One region of the Methylobacterium sp. Leaf88 genome, then DNA from elsewhere that is predicted to be linked to it. Evidence: predicted binding sites of a transcription regulator. Region 1 holds the regulator's gene; each other region holds the start of a gene.
What was found. Region 1 encodes PhoB, which activates phosphate uptake and scavenging genes when phosphate is short. Its sites were predicted from a motif close to TGTCATNNANCTGTCAT; they were not measured.
Positions count from the first base shown of each region.

Region 2: a site for PhoB is predicted at 3,342-3,358, ahead of ASF20_RS20615 (Orn/Lys/Arg decarboxylase N-terminal domain-containing protein). Genes of this name have one in related genera too.
Region 3: a site for PhoB is predicted at 3,185-3,201, ahead of ASF20_RS06105 (RNA degradosome polyphosphate kinase). Genes of this name have one in related genera too.

Region 1 covers NZ_LMMK01000051.1:40,886-47,012, forward strand. The annotation lists gene pstB (phosphate ABC transporter ATP-binding protein PstB) at 1-618, shown strand, start outside; gene phoU (phosphate signaling complex protein PhoU) at 705-1,430, shown strand; gene phoB (phosphate regulon transcriptional regulator PhoB) at 1,461-2,165, shown strand; gene ASF20_RS19890 (matrixin family metalloprotease) at 2,219-3,247, opposite strand; gene ASF20_RS19895 (SDR family oxidoreductase) at 3,340-4,152, opposite strand; gene ASF20_RS19900 (MFS transporter) at 4,227-5,555, opposite strand; gene ASF20_RS19905 (alpha/beta fold hydrolase) at 5,871-6,127, shown strand, end outside.
Region 2 covers NZ_LMMK01000052.1:103,253-109,379, forward strand. The annotation lists gene minC (septum site-determining protein MinC) at 1-443, shown strand, start outside; gene minD (septum site-determining protein MinD) at 457-1,272, shown strand; gene minE (cell division topological specificity factor MinE) at 1,269-1,568, shown strand; gene ASF20_RS20610 (nucleoside transporter C-terminal domain-containing protein) at 1,602-2,852, opposite strand; gene ASF20_RS20615 (Orn/Lys/Arg decarboxylase N-terminal domain-containing protein) at 3,406-5,766, shown strand; gene ASF20_RS20620 (GNAT family N-acetyltransferase) at 5,766-6,127, shown strand, end outside.
Region 3 covers NZ_LMMK01000011.1:44,324-50,450, reverse strand. The annotation lists gene purM (phosphoribosylformylglycinamidine cyclo-ligase) at 1-1,041, opposite strand, end outside; gene ASF20_RS06115 (AI-2E family transporter) at 1,294-2,385, shown strand; gene ASF20_RS06110 (hypothetical protein) at 2,386-3,150, shown strand; gene ASF20_RS06105 (RNA degradosome polyphosphate kinase) at 3,271-5,691, shown strand; gene ppx (exopolyphosphatase) at 5,714-6,127, shown strand, end outside.

The DNA of each region.
Region 1 (6,127 bases):
CTGCGCACCTTCAACCGGATCTACAGCCTGTATCCGGACCAGCGCGCGGAAGGGGAGATCCTCCTCGACGGCCAGAACGTCCTGGATTCCGGGGTCGACCTGAACGAGCTGCGCTCGCGCATCGGCATGGTGTTCCAGAAGCCGACCCCGTTCCCGATGTCGATCTACGACAATGTCGCCTTCGGCCTGCGCCTCTACGAGAAGCTGCCCAAGGCCGACCTCGACATGCGCGTCGAGGAATCCCTGCGCAAGGCCGCCCTCTGGGACGAGGTGAAGGACAAGCTCAAGCAATCCGGCATGGGCCTCTCGGGCGGCCAGCAGCAGCGTCTCTGCATCGCCCGCACGGTGGCCCAGCGCCCCGAGGTGATCCTGTTCGACGAGCCGACCTCGGCCCTCGACCCGATCTCGACGGGCCGCATCGAGGAGCTGATCGAGCAGCTGCGCTCGGAATTCACCATCGTCATCGTCACGCACAACATGCAGCAGGCGGCGCGCATCTCGCAGTTCACCGCCTTCATGTATCTCGGCGAACTGGTGGAGTTCGGGCCCACCACGCGCATCTTCATGAATCCGGAAAAGCGCCAGACGCAGGACTACATCACCGGCCGCTTCGGCTGATCCTCCGCCGGCCGGTCTCGGCCCGCGTCCCCCATCACCGCCAGGGCGGGCCCCGGACAGGCGGGCCCGATCGAGGAGCGAACCCCATGCCCGACCACATCGTCAAATCCTATGATACGGACCTCGAGGACCTGCGCCGCTCGATCTCCGAGATGGGCGGCATCGCCGAGAAGATGATGACCGAGGCCGGCGAGGCCCTGGTGCGCCGGGACGCGCCCCTGGCCCAGGCGGTGATCGCCGCCGACGCCCGCCTCGACACCCTCCAGCGCGAGATCGAGGAGCGGGCGATCCTGCTCATCGCCCGGCGCCAGCCCCTGGCCATCGACCTGCGCGAGACCGTGACGGCGATCCGCGTGTCGAACGATCTCGAACGCATCGGCGACCTCGCCAAGAACGTCGCCAAGCGCGTCGTGGCGATCGCCGACCAGATCCAGCCGCAGAAGATCGTCATCGGCGTCCAGCACATGAGCGACCTGGTGCAGGAGCAGCTCAAGGACGTCCTCGACGCCTATGCCAGCCGCGACACCAAGGCGGCCCTCGACGTCTGGGAGCGCGACGACGCCATCGACGCCCTCTACAATTCCCTGTTCCGCGAGCTCCTGACCTACATGATGGAGGACCCGCGCAACATCTCGTTCTGCACGCATCTCCTGTTCGTGGCCAAGAACATCGAGCGCATCGGCGACCACACCACCAACATCGCCGAGACGATCCACTACCTCGTCACTGGCGAGAACCTCCTGGCCGAGCGCGAGCGACCGAAGAACGACGCGTCCAACTACGCCACCGTGGACATGCCCGGCGCGGCCTGACCCCCGTGCCGGTCTGATCGAAAGCGCACGATGAGTACGCGTATCCTGATCGTCGAGGACGAGGAGGCCCTGACCCTCCTCCTCCGCTACAACCTCGAGGCCGAGGGGTTCATCGTCGACTCGGCCGCCCGCGGCGACGAGGCGGACCTGCGCCTGCAGGAGCAGGTGCCCGACCTCGTCCTGCTCGACTGGATGCTGCCGGCCCTGTCGGGGATCGAGCTCTGCCGCCGCATCCGCGCCCGGCGCGAGACCGAGCGGCTGCCGGTCATCATGCTCACGGCGCGGGGCGAGGAGGGCGACCGCATCCGGGGCCTCGGAACGGGCGCCGACGACTACATCGTGAAGCCGTTCTCGGTGCCGGAGCTCCTCGCCCGGGTCCGCGCCCTGCTGCGCCGGGCCAAGCCGGCCCACGTCGCCAACCTGCTGGTGGCCGGCGACATCGAGCTCGACCGGGTCAGCCACCGCATCCGCCGGGAAGGCCGCGAGATCCATCTCGGGCCCACGGAGTTCAAGCTCCTCGAATTCCTGATGCAGAGCCCCGGCCGGGTGTTCTCGCGCGAGCAGCTCCTCGACGGCGTCTGGGGCCACGACGTCTACATCGACGAGCGCACGGTCGACGTCCATGTCGGGCGCCTGCGCAAGGCCCTGAACCGCCCGCGCCAGAGCGACCCGATCCGCACGGTCCGCGGCTCGGGCTACTCCTTCGACGAGATGTTCGAGGCCGAGGCCGAGTAGCCGATCCCGAGGCGCGCCGGCCCAGCCGTCAGGCGGATAGCCGGGCCCGCCGCCTAGGCGAAAATCATCGCATCGGTGGGCAGGTGGACGGTGAAGGCCTTGCCCTCGTCGACCCAGCCCGGACCGGCGGCGCCGTGGTTGATGCCGTTGGCTTCCTCGGCACTGCCGGCGAAGTGATGCTGGCCGGTCTGGGTGTTGTAGAAGCGCTCCAGGGTCAGGCCGCCGGGGGCGCCCGCATCCGCGTAGGCCTCGAAGGCCACGCCCTCGTACGTGTAGGTCGGCGCCGTCTTGAGGACCTGGTCCCGCTCGGCGACGCTCGTCGTGAAGAAGTGGGCGTTCGAGGCCGTGTCGAAGAACCGGAACACGTCCACCGTGTCGGCGCCCTGGGCCGGGGCCGCCCACGGGGTGCCCTCGTAGGTGAACCACGGCAGCGTCTTTTCGATCTGCGCCTTCTCGGCCGTGCTCGTGGTGTAGAAGTGATCCCCCGTATGGGTGTCGTAGAACCGATAGACCGCCGTGACGGCGGTGCCGGCGACCGGGCTCGTCTGTGCCGCCGCGGCCACCACCGGGGCGGGCGGCGCACCGTACAGGGCCTGGATCCCGGCGATGTCGCCGGCCGCCAGGGTCGTGATGCCCCTGTCGAGGATGGCGTTCATCACCTCGGGCTTGGCGTCGTAATGGTCGAGGCCGAGCGCGTGGCCGATCTCGTGCAGCGCCACCAGGGAGAGATCCACGTTCTGGGTGCCGACGATGCGGGCGCCGGAGGCGTGCCAGCCCTCGCCGCTGTCGAAGGTCACCTCCGCGGACTGCATGCGCTGGCCGCTGTAGGAATAGGTGGCGTAGCCCAGGGTCTTGCCGAGCCCGTCGATCCCCCCGAGGGTGAAGTCGATCTGGGCGTTGGCTGTCGCGGCCACCTGCTGGAAGGCGATGTCGGCGGCGGCGGCCCAGGTGGCGAAGGCGGCCTGGAGGAGGCCCACGAAGCCGGTGGGGATCGTGCCGTCGACGGCCCAGGTGACGGTGCCGCCGCCCGTGCCTGCCGCGCCCGTCCCCCAGCGCGGACCTTCCAGCGCATAATCCCCCATCGACCGCCCTCCCGTGCGTTCGGGCCAGGGTCGGCGGCAGAGGTTGCTAAATCCTTACCGGACCGGCCGCCACGCGTCGGGGCGGCACGTCCTCACACGATGCTGCGCACCACGCCGCCATCGACGCGCAGCGCCGCCCCGCTGGTGGCGCTGGCGGCCGGGCTGCAGATATAGGCGACCATGCTGGCGACCTCCTCGACAGTGGCGAGGCGGCCGATCAGCGAGGTCGGGCGGTGCTCGGCCACGAAGGCGCGTCCGGCGGCGTCGAGGTCGACGGCGCCCCCGGCTCCGCCGTCCTGCCCCTGCGCCATGCTCTTCATGAAATCGGCGACCCCCTCGGACAGGGTCGGCCCCGGCAGCACGCTGTTCACGGTGACGCCGCTGCCCGACACGGTCTCGGCGAGCCCCCGGGCCACGGCGAGCTGGGCGGTCTTCGTCATCCCGTAATGGACCATCTCCACCGGGATGTTCACGCCGGATTCGCTGGAGATGAAGACCACCCGGCCCCAGCCGCGCGCGACCATGCCGGGGGTGTAGGCCCGCGCGAGGCGCACGCCGCTCATCACGTTGGTCTCGAAGAACCGCTGCCAGTCCTCGTCCGGGATCTCGAAGAACGGCTTCGGCTCGAAGATGCCGGTGTTGTTCACCAGGATGTCGACGTCCGGCAGGCCGGCGACCACGCGGGCCGCCCCGTCCGGACTGGCGACGTCCCCGGGCGCCCCGATGAAGCCGGCACGGCCGGTCTCGCGCTTCAGGCGGTCGACGGCGTCGCGGACCCGGTCCTGCGTCCGCCCGTTGATCGCCACGTTGGCGCCGAGCTCGCCCAGGGCCTTGGCGATGGCGTAGCCGATGCCGCTGGTGGAGCCGCTGACGAGGGCGCGCTTGCCGGACAGGTCGAGGTTCATGGGATCGTCCTTCGGTGAGGCACTGATCCGGGTCAACGCGCAGGTCGGGCCCTGGTGCGATCGCGGCGGATGCGTCAGGCGCGGGGCTGGCGCCGCAGGACGCTGGTCACCGCCCCGAGGCTCGCCAGCGCGACGGCGCACCACAGGGTCGCGGTCACCGGCCCGGCCGGCGGGCCGCCCTGGTGCAGGCCGAAGATCACCGCCACCAGGGCCGCGCCGAAGGATTGTCCGGTGAGGCGGGCGGTGGACTGCATCCCGCTCGCCCCGCCGCTGCGGTCCCGCGGGGCGCTGGTGATGATGACCTTGTTGTTGGGCGACTGGAACAACCCGAAGCCGAGGCCGCACAGGGTCAGGCGCCAGGCGATGTCGGGATGCGACGCGCCCGCGGGGAGGAGGGCCGTCGCCGTCAGGCCGGTGGCCATCAGGGCGAGGCCGAAGCCGCCGAGCAGCCCCGGGGCGTAGCGGTCGGCGAGGCGCCCCGAGATCGGGGCCATCAGGGCGATGGCCAGGGGCCACGGCGTCATCAGGAAGCCGGTCTGGGTCTCGGAGAGGTGCAGCACGTCCTGGAAGTAGAAGGGCAGGGCGACGTAGGCCATCATCTGGGCCGCGAAGGAGGCGACCGAGCTCGCCATCGACAGGGCGAAGGCGGGAATCCGCAGGAGGTCGACGGGCAGGAGCGGGCGCGCCAGCCGGGTCTGGGTCCGGACGAACACCGCGCCGATCGCCAGGGCCGCCCCGATCTCGGCCAGCGCCACGCCCCGGGTCGCCGGGTCGCCGAGGCCGTCGACCCCGATGATGAGGAGCCCGAAGGTCACGGCGTTGAGGAGGGCGCTGCGGAGGTCGAAGCGCCCGCCGCTCCGGGGCGTCACCGGGAGGGTGCGGGCCCCCACCGTCAGGGCGATCAGCCCCACCGGCAGGTTGACCAGGAACAGCCAGGGCCAGCTCGCCACCGACAGGATGGCGGCCGCCACCGTCGGACCGGCGGCGGAGGCCATGGCCACCACCAGGGCGATGTTGCCGACGCCGCGCCCGATCATCCGCTGCGGGTAGATGAAGCGCACCAGGGCGGTGTTCACGCTCATGATGCCGGCCGCCCCGAGCCCCTGCGCGATCCGCGCGGCCACCAGGGCTTCGAAGGTGGGGGCGAAGGCGCAGGCGACGGACGCCGCCGTGAACACGGCGAGACCGGCGAGGTAGATCCGGCGATAGCCCAGGATGTCGCCCAGGGCGGCCAGGGGCAGCAGGGCGGCCGTCACCGCGATCTGGAAGCTGTTGGTCACGAAGATCGCCGCGGAGGGCTCGACCCCGAGGTCCTTGGCCATCACCGGCAGGGCGACGTTGACGATGGCGCCGTCGAGGACCGCCATGGTCATGGCGAGGCCGATCGCGAGGAGCGCCAGCATGCGTTCGCGCACCGGAATGCCGTCCAGTCCGGGCTCGGGCGGTGTCCGGGGCGGGAGATCCTGGTGCGGGAGATCTTGACCCTGGGAGGGATCCTGATCCCGGGACGTCGTCCGGTCCGGGGAGGAAGGTCGGCCGCGCGGATCCGGGCCGGGAACGTCGGTGGTCATGGCCGAGCCCTGGGACGCCGGGCCGGAAACCGCAAGGGCCGGGGAAACGCGGCGTGTCGTTTGTCACCGGGATCGGGCGACGCTGGTGCGGAACCTGCGCTATGTCAGCCCGGTGCGTAGGATTGCGCGCCGTTGCCGGGACCCCACATGGACGCGCTCCTCAAACTCTCCGCCCTGCTGCTGGCGGCCCTGCTGTCCGTGGCGCCCGCCGCCGCCCAGCCGACCGCCAACGACACGGCGCCCCTCGGCATCGCCCTGGAGGGCTTCGCCTACCCGTACCCGGTCTTCTACCTCGAGCGGATGCGCGACGGCGAGCGCCAGCGCCTCGCCTACATGGACGTGCCCGCGGAGGGACAGGCCAACGGCCGGACCGTCCTGCTGCTGCACGGGCGCAACTTCCCGTC
Region 2 (6,127 bases), on a different contig from region 1:
TCGGACCGGGGCGCCCGCCGCTCCTCGTCCAGGGACGGCCCTCGAACACGATCGAGATCCCGGCCCAGCCGGAGCCGGAGCCCGAGGTGCCGCCGGCACCTCCCGAGCCGGCCACGACGTCCCTCACCATCGAGGGCTCGGTCCGGTCCGGGCAATCCATCGTCCACCCCACCGGCGACGTCACCGTCATGGGGTCGGTCTCCTCCGGCGCGGAGATCCTCGCCGGCGGCTCCATCCACGTCTACGGCGCGCTGCGCGGCCGGGCCATCGCCGGCGCCGCCCGCAACCCCCGCGCCCGCATCTGCTGCCGCAAGTTCGAGCCCGAGCTTCTCGGCATCGACCGCCTCGTCCGTACGGCCGAGGAGATGGGCAATCACTTGCGCGGCAAGGCCGTGCAAATCTGGCTCGATGGCGGCGCCATCAAATTCGCATCCTTGGATTGAGGAGACAGCTCATATGGCCAAAATTCTGGTCGTGACATCAGGCAAGGGCGGCGTCGGCAAGACGACGACGACGGCGGCCCTCGGCGCGGCGCTCGCGCAGGCCGGCAAGAGCGTGGCGGTGGTCGACTTCGATGTCGGCCTGCGCAACCTCGACCTCGTGATGGGCGCCGAGCGGCGCGTCGTCTACGACCTCATCAACGTGGTCAACGGCGACGCCAAGCTCAACCAGGCCCTCATCCGCGACAAGCGCCTGGACAAGCTCCACCTGCTGCCCGCCTCGCAGACCCGCGACAAGGATGCGCTCACCGACGAGGGCGTCGCCCGCGTCATGGACGAGCTGCGCGAGAAGTTCGACTGGGTGATCTGCGACTCCCCGGCCGGCATCGAGCGCGGCGCCACGCTGGCCATGCGCCACGCGGATGTGGCGGTGGTGGTCACCAACCCCGAGGTCTCCTCGGTGCGCGACTCCGACCGGATCATCGGCCTGCTCGACTCCAAGACCCTCAAGGCCGAGCGCGGCGAGACCATGGAGAAGCACCTGATCCTCACCCGCTACGACCCTGCCCGGGCCGATCGCGGCGACATGCTCAAGATCGAGGACGTGCTCGAGATCCTCTCGATCCCGCTGCTCGCCATCATTCCGGAGAGCATGGAAGTCCTGCGCGCCTCCAACGTCGGTTGCCCGGTGACCCTGAACAACCCGCTCTGCGCCCCGGCCCGCGCCTACACCGACGCCGTGCGCCGCCTCAACGGCGATGCGGTCCCGATGTCGGTCCCCACCGACAAGAAGTCCTTCCTCGACAAACTCTTCACCCGGAGGGCAGCATGAGCCTCCTCAACATGTTCAACCGGCGCGGTTCGGCGCCGGTCGCCCGCGACCGCCTGCAACTCATCCTCGCCCATGAACGGGCGGGGGTCGGCGGCTCCGATCTCGTGATGGTGCTGCGCGAGGAGATCCTCGCGGTCATCGCCAAGCACGTCGAGGTCAACAGCGACAAGGTCCAGATCCGCCTCGACCGCGGCCAGGACATGTCGACCCTCGACATCGATATCGAGCTGCCGCTCACGGCCGTCGCCAAGGCCGGCCCCGCAAAGGTCAAGGCGGCGAAACTCGCCGCCGCATGACCCTCCGCGCAAGCATCCCGGCCGGCACAGCCGTCAGGCCCCGATGAACAACCCGGCGAGCGTCGCGCTCGTCAGGTTGGACAGGGTGCCGGCCAGGATCGCGCGCAGGCCGAAGCGGGCGATCTCCGCCCTGCGCTCGGGCGCGAGGCTGGCGAGGCTCGCGAGCTGGATCGCCACCGAGGTCAGGTTGGCGAAGCCGCAGAGCGCGAAGCACAGGATCGCGGCCGTGCGCGGATCGAGGCTGCCCGCCTTCAGGACCGGCGAGAGCTGCGCGTAGGCCAGGAACTCGTTGAAGGCGATCTTCTGACCGAGCGCCCCGCCGACGAGGCCGGCCTGGTCCCAGGGCACGCCCATCAGCCAGGCCAGGGGCGCGAACACCGCGCCGAGGAGGCCCTCCAGGCTCAGGGCGGGATAGCCCGCGAGGCCACCGGCCCAGCCCATGAACCCGTTCAGCAGGGCGATCAGCCCCGTGAACGCGATCAGCATCGCCCCCACCGAGACCGCCACGGCGAGCCCCTTCTGGGTGCCGTCGGCCGCCGCCTCGATCACGTTGACCGCCCGCGTCTCCGCGAAGGTGACCCGCGTGGAGGTGACCCGGCTCGGCTCCGTCGTCGGCACCAGGATCTTGGCGTAGAGAAGCCCGCCCGGCACCGCCATGGCGCTGGCCGCCAGGAGGTACTCCATCGGCACGCCCAGGGCCGCGTAGCCGGCCAGAATCGTGCCCGCCGTGGAGGCGGCCCCGCTCGACATCACCGCGAACAGCTCGGCCGAGGTCAGCGCCCCCAGGAACGGGCGCAGCGCGATGGCGATCTCGCTCTGGCCGATGGCGATGGTGATCACCGCCGAGAAGGTCTCGATCCGCGAGGTGCCGATCACCCGCTGCAGCGCCGCGCCGATGCAGCGCGCGGCCGCCTGCATCACCCCGAAATGGTAGAGCACCGCGATCAGCGCCGAGACGTAGAGGATCTGCGGCAGGATGCGCAGGGCCAGGATGAAGCCGCTGCCGCCGAACAATTCGAACATCCGCGGCTCGACGAGGCCGCCGAACAGGAACGCGGTGCCCCGGTCGCCGTAGTTCAGCACGGTCTGGACGAAGCCCGCCGCCGCCGCGAGGCCCGTCCGGCCCGCCGGGATGAACAGCACCAGGGCCCCCACCGCCACCTGCAGCGCCAGGGCCGAGAAGACCACGCGGGGCGAGATCGCCCGCCGGTTGGTGGAGAACAGCACGGCCACGGCCAGCAGCAGGGCGAGGCTCATCCCTGCGTGAAAAAGCTTCTCGACCATGCCGCCCCGCTGTTCTGCCTTGCGCGGAGCAAGCCCGATGCCGGGGCGTTTGTCGCGGGTGAAATGGCGCTGTCTCCCGGCGCCGGCGGGGAAGGATTGCCGGAGACAGGGCCGCCCGCGTGGTTCCGCGCCTCGACTCGCTCCGCCGCGCCTGGCCGGTCCTGTCCGGGCGCTCGCGCCTGCCGCGGGACGAGATCGCCGGGTGAACGGCCGCCGAGACCAAGCGCCCGCTCGTCACCCTGTCGATCCGCACCGCGCCGGTCTCGCCGCCGACCCGGGTCACCGGCGTATTCGGCCCGACCATCGAGGGGCTGTTCATCGGCGAAATCGAGAACGGCTCGCTCCGCGCCCTCGCGATCTGCGGCCTCGCGGCGCCGGCGATCCACGGCGTGATCCGCCGGCTCGGGCTCGTCAAACGGCGCGGCTGATCGTAAGCCGGCTCTCTGTCGCGGCGGGGCGTGCCTGAAAACACCGCGACCGCCGCAAGATCGTCATCGAAGCGTCACGTCCCGTCGCGAACGGTGCGCCAAACGCCCCTGGGAGCCTTTTCCGCATGGACTTCTTTCGCCGCTTCACCGTCCTGATGTGTGCGCCGAACTTCGACCCGGACGATCTCGAGGGCGTGCGCGTCCAGCAGATCATCGGCTCCGTGGAGAAGCTCGGCTTCGAGGTGGTGCGGGCCCGCCGCGTCGAGGATGCGGCCATCGCGGTCCAGACCGATTCGGCCATCGGCTGCATGGTGGTGGACTGGGGCAAGCGTGGCCTCGACGGCAAGGCGGCGGCCCTCATCAACCTGATGCGCAAGCGCGGGCTGGAGATGCCCATCGTCATCATGGTCCGCCGCAAGCGCCTGGAGGACATCCCCGTCGAGGTGCTGGACTTCATCGACGGCTACATCTTCCTGGCGGAAGAAACCCCGGACTACATCGCCCGCGGCCTAGTGAGCCGCGTGAAGCAGTATGCCGAGACCCTGAAGACGCCGTTCTTCGGCGCGCTGGTGGATTACGCCGAGCAGGGCAACCAGCTCTGGACCTGCCCGGGCCACAACGGCGGCATCTTCTACAACCGCTCGCCGATCGGACGCATCTTCGTCGAGCATCTCGGCGAGGCGGTGTTCCGCGACGACCTCGACAACTCGGTGCTCGATCTCGGCGATCTCCTCGTCCACGAGGGCCCGGCCCTGAAGGCGCAGAAGGAGGCGGCCGTCATCTTCGGGGCGGAGAAGACCTACTTCGTCCTCAACGGCACCTCGGCCTCCAACAAGATCGTGCTCTCGGCCCTGGTCGCCGAGGGCGACCTCGTGCTGTTCGACCGCAACAACCACAAGGCCGCGCATCACGGCGCGCTGTTCCTCGGCGGTGCGATCCCGGTCTTCCTGGAGACCGACCGCAACGCCTACGGCCTGATCGGCCCGATGTACCACGAGGCCCTGGACGAGACGCGCATCCGCGAGAAGATCCGCACCAACCCGCTGATCACCGACACGGAGGCTTGGCGGCGCGAGCGGCCGTTCCGCGTCGCGGTGGTCGAGCAGTGCACCTATGACGGCACGATCTACAACGCGCAGATGATCCTCGATAAGATCGGGCATCTCTGCGACTACATCCTCTTCGACGAGGCCTGGGCGGGCTTCATGAAGTTCCACCCGCTCTTCGCCGGCCGCTTCGCGATGGGCTTGAAGGGCCTCGACGAGACCTCGCCGGGCATCATCGCCACGCAATCGACCCACAAGCAATTGGCGAGCTTCTCCCAGGCCTCGCAGATCCACACCAAGGACAGCCATATCCGCGGCCAGACCCGGCGCATCGAGCACCGGCGCTTCAACGAGACCTTCCTGGTCCACGCCTCGACCTCGCCGTTCTACCCCCTGTTCGCCTCCCTCGACGTCGGCGCGCAGATGATGAAGGGGCGCTCCGGCGTCGTCCTGTGGGACGACACGATCCGCCTCGGCATCGAGTGGCGCAAGAAGGTCCGCGCCATCCGCCGCGAGTTCGAGGAGAAGGAGGGCGATCCGCTCAAGCGCTGGTTCTTCGATCCCTTCGTGCCGGACACGGTCGAGGGACCGGACGGCAAGGTGCCGTGGGAAAGCCTGTCGACGGACGAACTCGCCGGCAACGTGAAGTACTGGGAACTGACGCCCGGCGCCGACTGGCACGGCTTCACCCACGTGGCGCCCGACTACGCCATGACCGACCCCAACAAGCTCACCGTGCTGACCCCGGGTTTCAACCGGCACACCGGGGAATATGCCGCGCACGGGGTGCCCGCGCCGATCGTGGCGCAGTACCTGCGGGAAAACCGTATCGTGCCGGAGAAGAACGACCTCAACTCGCTGCTCTTCCTGCTGACGCCGGGCGTCGAATCCTCGAAGGCCGGCACGCTGATCTCGGGGCTGGTCGCCTTCAAGCGCCTGCACGACGAGAACGTGCCGTTGGAGGAGGCGATGCCCGAATTCGTCCGGCGCCGGCCCAACCGCTACAAGGGCGTGCGCCTGCGCGACCTGTGCGCCGACTTCCACGCCTTCCATCGCGAGCACAGCACCAGCACGCTCCAGCGCAAGCAGTTCGAGCCGGGGCACCTGCCCGAGATGGTGATGACGCCGAAGGAGGCGGTCCAGCAGCTCACCCGCAACAACGTCGATTACGTGCCGATCGCCGAAGCCGAGGGCCGCGTGGCGACGACCTTGCTTCTGGTCTACCCGCCGGGCATCGGCACGGTGCTGCCGGGCGAGCGATTGGACGAGCGGGCCAAACCCATGCTGGACTATTTCAAGATGTTCGAGCGCTCCGCGAACCTGTTCCCGGGCTTCGAGGCCGAGATCCAGGGCGTGTTCCGCGACGTCGATCCCGACGGCACGATCCGGTTCCACACGTATGTCATGCGAGAGCCCCGCGTCATGCGCGAGGGGCGCTGATGGCGGGCGTGGCCGAGAGCGATCCCGACCTCGTCATCCGGCCCTCGTCGGATGCCGACGTGCCGGACATGGTGGACATCTACGCCCACCACATCCGGCGCGGCGTCGGCGATGTCGGGGATTTCGAGGAGGACCCGCTCCATCCCGACGACCTGAAGAAGCGTCGGAAGGCCATGCGCAAGAAGCGCCTGCCGCACCTCGTGGCCGACCGGGACGGGATCGTGGCGGGCTACGCCTACGCGGTGCCGTTCCGCAAGCGTCCCGCCTATCGCTACACCCTCAAGCACTCGATCTACGTCCACCACGCGCACCTGAACGCGGGGATCGGCCGGCGCTTGCTGCCGGCGCTGATCGAGGCCTG
Region 3 (6,127 bases), on a different contig from region 1:
CACGGGCTCGGCCCCACGCGGGGTGATGCGGCCGAGGCGGACCGGGGAGGCGCCACCAAGGTCGAGGGCCTTCGACACGGCGCTCACGCTCTCGGGTGCCACCACCACGACCATGCCGATGCCGCAGTTGAAGGTGCGCAGCATCTCGGATTCGGCGACTCCGCCGACCTCCGACAGCCAGCCGAAGACCGGGGGCGGGATGATCGCGTCGAGGTCGATGCTGATGCCGACGCCGTCGGGCAGCACCCGGGGCAGGTTGTCAGGGAAACCGCCGCCGGTGATGTGGGCGAGGGCCTTGATCCCATCGGTGGTGCGCAAGGCCGCCAGCAGCGGCTTGACGTAGATCTGGGTTGGCTCCAGCAGGGCCTCGCCGAGGGTCCGGGCAGGCTCGAAGGGCGCGGGATCGTCGTAGGACAGGCCGCTCTTCTCGACGATGCGGCGCACCAGCGAAAAGCCGTTGGAATGGACGCCCGAGGACGGCAGGCCCAGGACGACATCGCCGGGCACGATGTTGCCGCGCGGCAGCAGGGTCCCGCGCTCGGCCGCCCCGACGCTGAAGCCGGCCAGATCGTAATCGGAGCCGTCGTAGAGGCCCGGCATCTCGGCAGTCTCGCCACCGATCAGCGCACAGCCGGCGAGCCGGCACCCGGCCGCGATGCCGCGCACGATGTCGGCGCCCACCCCCGGCACCAGCTTGGCGGTAGCGAAATAGTCGAGGAAGAACAGCGGCTCGGCGCCCTGTACGATGATGTCGTTGACGCACATGGCCACGAGATCGATGCCGATGGTGTCGTGCCGGTTCGTCTCGATGGCAATCTTCACCTTGGTGCCGACGCCGTCATTGGCCGCCACCAGGATCGGATCCTTGAAACCTGCGGCCTTCAGATCGAACAGGCCGCCGAACCCGCCGATCTCGGCATCCGCCCCCGGCCGGCGCGTGGCGCGCACCAGCGGCTTGATCGTCTCGACCATGGCGTTGCCGGCATCGATGTCGACGCCCGCGTCCGCGTAGGTCATTCCGTGTCTGGGCTCGCCGGTCATCCGCGCCGCTCTCCGAAGGTCCATGTTCCGCGACCTCTAACCGCTCCCGCGCGCCTTCGCGAGTCCGTCCTCGCAGCGAGCGCATCGCAGGTCGCGGGGATTCGCACCGAGGTCCGCAGCCGAGGCTCCGACAGCGGCGCACGCGAAACGTCGGCATGCGCCCTGCAGCCTTGACCGCGTCCCCTCCCGTTCCCACTGTTGATCCGCGAACGGCGACGTCGCGCACACGACGATTGGGACGGGGAACGGCCGATGCGCGGCAGGGCGATGATCGGGCTGATGGCCCTCGTGGGCGTCGCCCTCCTGCTCTATCTGCTCGCCGACGTCATGCTGCCCTTCGTGGCGGGCCTCGCGTTGGCCTACCTCCTCGACCCGATCGCGGACCGACTCGAGCGCCTCGGGTTCGGGCGGCTCTCGGCCTCGCTCCTCATCCTCGCGGTCTTCGTCGTCGGGCTCGTGGTGGCCCTGCTTCTCGTGGTGCCGCTCGCCGCCAACCAGGTCTCCGCCCTCGTGGCGACTCTGCCCGGCATGGTCTCGCGGCTGCAGGGCATCCTCGCCGAACGGGCCGGCCCACTGCTGCAGCGGGTGGGAGGCGCCGACGTGCTCACCGATCTGCAGTCGCAGGTCGGCACCTTGGTGGGACAGGGCGGCACCTGGTTCCTGACCTTCCTGAAATCCTTGTGGTCGGGCAGCCAAGCGCTGATTTCCATCGCGTCGCTCCTCGTCGTCACGCCCGTGGTGGCATTCTACCTCCTCGTCGATTGGGACCGGATGATCGCGACCCTCGACGGCTGGGTGCCTCCCCGGCATCGCCCGGTGGTCCGGCGCCTCGGGCGCGAGATCGACGGGGCGGTGACGGGGTTCGTCCGCGGGCAGACCTTGGTCTGCCTCATCCTCGGCACCTTCTACGCCGTCGGCCTCTTCTTCGTCGGATTGAACTTCGGCGTCCTCATCGGCCTGATCGCCGGCTTCCTCACCTTCATCCCCTACGTGGGGACGCTGACCGGCTTCCTGCTCTCGGTCGGGGTCGCCCTGGCGCAGTTCTGGCCAGGTTCCGACTGGCTGCATATCGGCCTGACCATCGGGGTGTTCGTGGTGGGACAGTTCCTCGAAGGCAACATCATCTCGCCCAAGCTCGTGGGCGAATCGGTGGGTCTTCACCCGGTCTGGCTGATGTTCGCACTCCTCGCCTTCGGCTCGCTGTTCGGATTCCTCGGACTGTTGCTGGCCGTTCCGGTGGCGGCGTCCATCGGCGTGCTGGTCCGCTTCGTCCTAGAGCGTTACCTCCAGAGTCCGCTCTACTACGCGGACGCACCCGCGCTCCTGTCGAAGCCTGAACCCTGAATGGCAACCCGCGACACCGTCCCCCCGAAGCAGCTGGCCTTCGACCTGCCGGCCGACCCGCGCTACGGCCGCGAGGACTTCCTCGTAGGCCCGGCCAACGAGGCCGCCTATACGCTGGTCGAGGCTTGGCCCAACTGGCCCGACACGGTGTGCCTGCTCACCGGACCACCGGGGAGCGGCAAGAGCCATCTCGCCTCGATCTGGGCGACCCGCTCCCACGCCTGGACGGCCCAGGCTTCGGAGATCACCGCCGTTACGGTGCCGCGCTTCCTCTCCAACGGCGCCCTGGTGATCGAGGACATCGACCGAGTGGGAGCGGACGGGAGCGCGCCCCGCGACGAGGCGGCCCTGTTCCACCTCCTCAACCTCGCGCGCGAACGGGGCTGCCCGGTGCTGGTCACTTCCGCCACCTCGGTGGAGGGGCTGAGCCTGGCGACGGCGGACCTGCGTTCCCGCCTGCGCCTCGCCCCCGGCGCCACCATCCTGCCCCCGGACGACGCCCTGTTGCGCGCGGTCCTCGTCAAGCTGTTCGTCGACCGGCAGCTGGTGGTGGATCTCGCCATCGTGGAGGCTCTGGCCCTGCGGATCGACCGCTCCCTCGGGCGCGCCCGAGAAGTGGTCACCGCCCTGGACCGGGATGCCCTCAGCCGGGGTCGACGCATCACCAAGCCACTGGCGCTGGCAGTGCTGGAGCGCCTCGGCTTCGGGGCCGAAGAACCGGAGGACGAGGACGAGACGGATCCCGGGGATCATGCCCCGATCTGATGGCGGCCTGGCTACACGACCAACGGCCGAAGATCGTCATGCAACCGTCACAAACGCCGGCCCGGCCCATGCTACGACGCCGACCCTCGAAGACCTGTAGGAGACGAACACTTGGCGGACATGGACTCGGACACGACCGCATCGGATGCCGGAACCCCGCGTGTCACCGAGGGCCGCACGCGGGCTGCCCGGCCCGCCGCCCGGCGGACCGGGCAGCCCGCAGCGGTAGCCTCCAAACCTCAGCCGGGGAAGACGATCCGGGACGCGCTCGCGGATGCCAAGGCGCCCGTATCCAATGCCCTGCCCGATGCCGATCTCGACCTGCCGCCTCCCGGAGACCTGCCGCTCCCTCCCGGCGAGGGCCTCCCAGGTGCGGAGGCGCGTGATTCCGTGCGGGAGGCAGGGCTCGCCCTGCGCCACTCGCCCGAGCGCTTCGTCAACCGCGAACTGTCCTGGCTCCAGTTCAATCGCCGGGTGCTGGAGGAGGCCTCGAACGCCAACCACCCCCTCCTGGAGCAGGTCCGGTTCCTCTCAATCTCGGCCAACAACCTCGACGAATTCTTCATGGTGCGGGTCGCTGGCCTGCACGACCAGGTTCGTGCCGGTCTCGTCCTGCCCTCGCAGGACGGCCTGACCCCGGCCGAGCAGCTGGCGCGGGTGGGGACCGAGGTCTCTCGCCTCGCCCTCGACCAGCAGGCGCGCTGGCGCGAGCTGCGCGGTGAACTCCTCGGCGTCGGCATCGAGCTCATGGAGCCCGCGGGCCTGACCCAGGATCACAAGGCGTGGCTGGAGGACTACTTCCTCAACCACGTCTTTCCGGTCCTGACGCCGCTCGCCATCGATCCGGCGCACCCGTTCCCGTTCATCCCGAATCTCGGCTCCACCATCGCACTGATGCTGGTGCGCCCCCGCGACGGCCGGACCCTGCGCGCGCTGATCCGTCTGCCGGCGGTGCTCGACCGCTTCGTGCGCCTGCCGGATGCCGAGAACGATTCGACCGCCCGCTTCATCGCCATCGAGCAGGTCATCGTGCTGTTCACCGGGCGGCTCTTCCCCGGCTATGCCTTGCGCGGACAGGGCGCGTTCCGCGTCATCCGCGACTCGGACCTCGAGATCGAGGAGGAGGCCGAGGATCTCGTCCTGCATTTCGAGACGGCCCTCAAGCAGCGCCGCCGCGGCGTCGTCATCCGGCTGGAGGTCGAGGCCGGGATGCCCGAGGACCTGCGTGCCTTCGTGGCTGACGAGCTCGAGATCAGCAGCGACGCGGTGATCTTCGTGGAGGGGATGCTCGCCCTCAACGAGCTGTCGCAGATCGTCGGCATCGATCGGCCGGACCTGAAGTTCAAGTCCTACAACCCCCGCTTCCCCGAGCGCATCCGCGAGAGCGGCGGCGACGTCTTCGCGGCGATCCGACAAAAGGACTTCATCGTCCACCACCCCTACGAATCCTTCGACGCGGTGGTGCAGTTCCTCGCCCAGGCCGCCCGCGACCCCAACGTGGTGGCGATCAAGCAGACGCTCTACCGCACCTCCTCGAACTCGCCGATCGTCGCGGCCCTGGCGGAGGCCGCCGAGCTCGGCAAGTCGGTGACGGCGCTGGTCGAGCTGAAGGCCCGCTTTGACGAGGAGGCCAACATCCGGTGGGCGCGCAACCTGGAGAAGGCCGGCGCGCAGGTCGTGTTCGGCTTCATCGAGCTCAAAACCCATGCCAAGCTGTCGATGGTGGTCCGGCGCGAGGGCGACCGCCTCGTCACCTACTGCCACGTCGGCACCGGCAACTACCATCCGATCACCGCGCGCATTTACACCGACCTGTCCTTCTTCACCGCCGATCCCGCCGTGGCGCGGGACGTCAGCCGGATCTTCAACTTCATCACCGGCTACGCCGAGCCCGCCGAGCTGGAGCGGATGTCGGTCTCGCCGTTGACCCTGAAACCGCGCCTCTTGGAGAACATCGAGGCGGAGGTGGCCCATGCGAAGGCCGGACGCCCAGCCGCGATCTGGATCAAATGCAACTCGCTGGTCGACCAGCAGATCATCGATGCGCTCTACGACGCCTCCCAGGCGGGGGTCCAGATCGACTGCGTGGTGCGCGGCATCTGCTGTCTGCGCCCAGGAATCCCGGGGCTGTCGGAGACGATCCGCGTCAAATCGATCGTCGGGCGCTTCCTGGAGCATGGACGCATCTACTGCTTCGGCAACGGTGTCGGGCTGCCCCACCCCAAGGCCGTCGTCTACATCTCGTCAGCCGACCTGATGAGCCGGAATCTCGATCGCCGCGTCGAGGCGCTCCTGCCGATCACCAATCCAACGGTGCATCAGCAGGTGCTAGACCAGATCATGCTGGCCAATCTCCTCGACAACCGCCAAAGCTGGCGTGTACTGGCGTCTGGTGCCAGCGAACGGATCCAACCTGCCGAAGGGGAGGAGCCGTTCAATGCGCACAAGTATTTCATGACGAATCCGAGCCTCTCCGGGCGCGGCAAGTCGTCGAAGAAGTCGAGCCCGCGCGCCCTGAGCCGACGCGCGCAGCGTGGCTGACGGACCGTCCAGAGGAGCCCGCATGGGCCTCGACCCAGCCCGCCCCGCGCCCGTCCAGGGCATCCCCTTGTCCGGGGCCGGGGACCACATCGAGCCGGTGGCGATCATCGACATCGGCTCGAACTCGGTACGGCTCGTCGCCTATGACGGCCTGACCCGGGCGCCCACTCCGCTCTATAACGAGAAGGTGCTGTGCGGCCTCGGCCGCAACGTGCTCTCCACGGGCCGCCTCAACGAGGAGGCGGTGCGCCGGGCACTGGTCGCGCTCGCGCGCTTCCGCGTGCTGTGCGAAACCATGCGCGTGTCGCGCACCTTCGTGCTGGCCACCGCCGCCGCGCGCGACGCCGAGAACGGCCAGGAATTTCTCGCCGCGGCGGAAGCCGCCTGCGGCCAGCGCATCGAACTGCTCTCCGGCCGGCGCGAGGCCGAGCTCTCG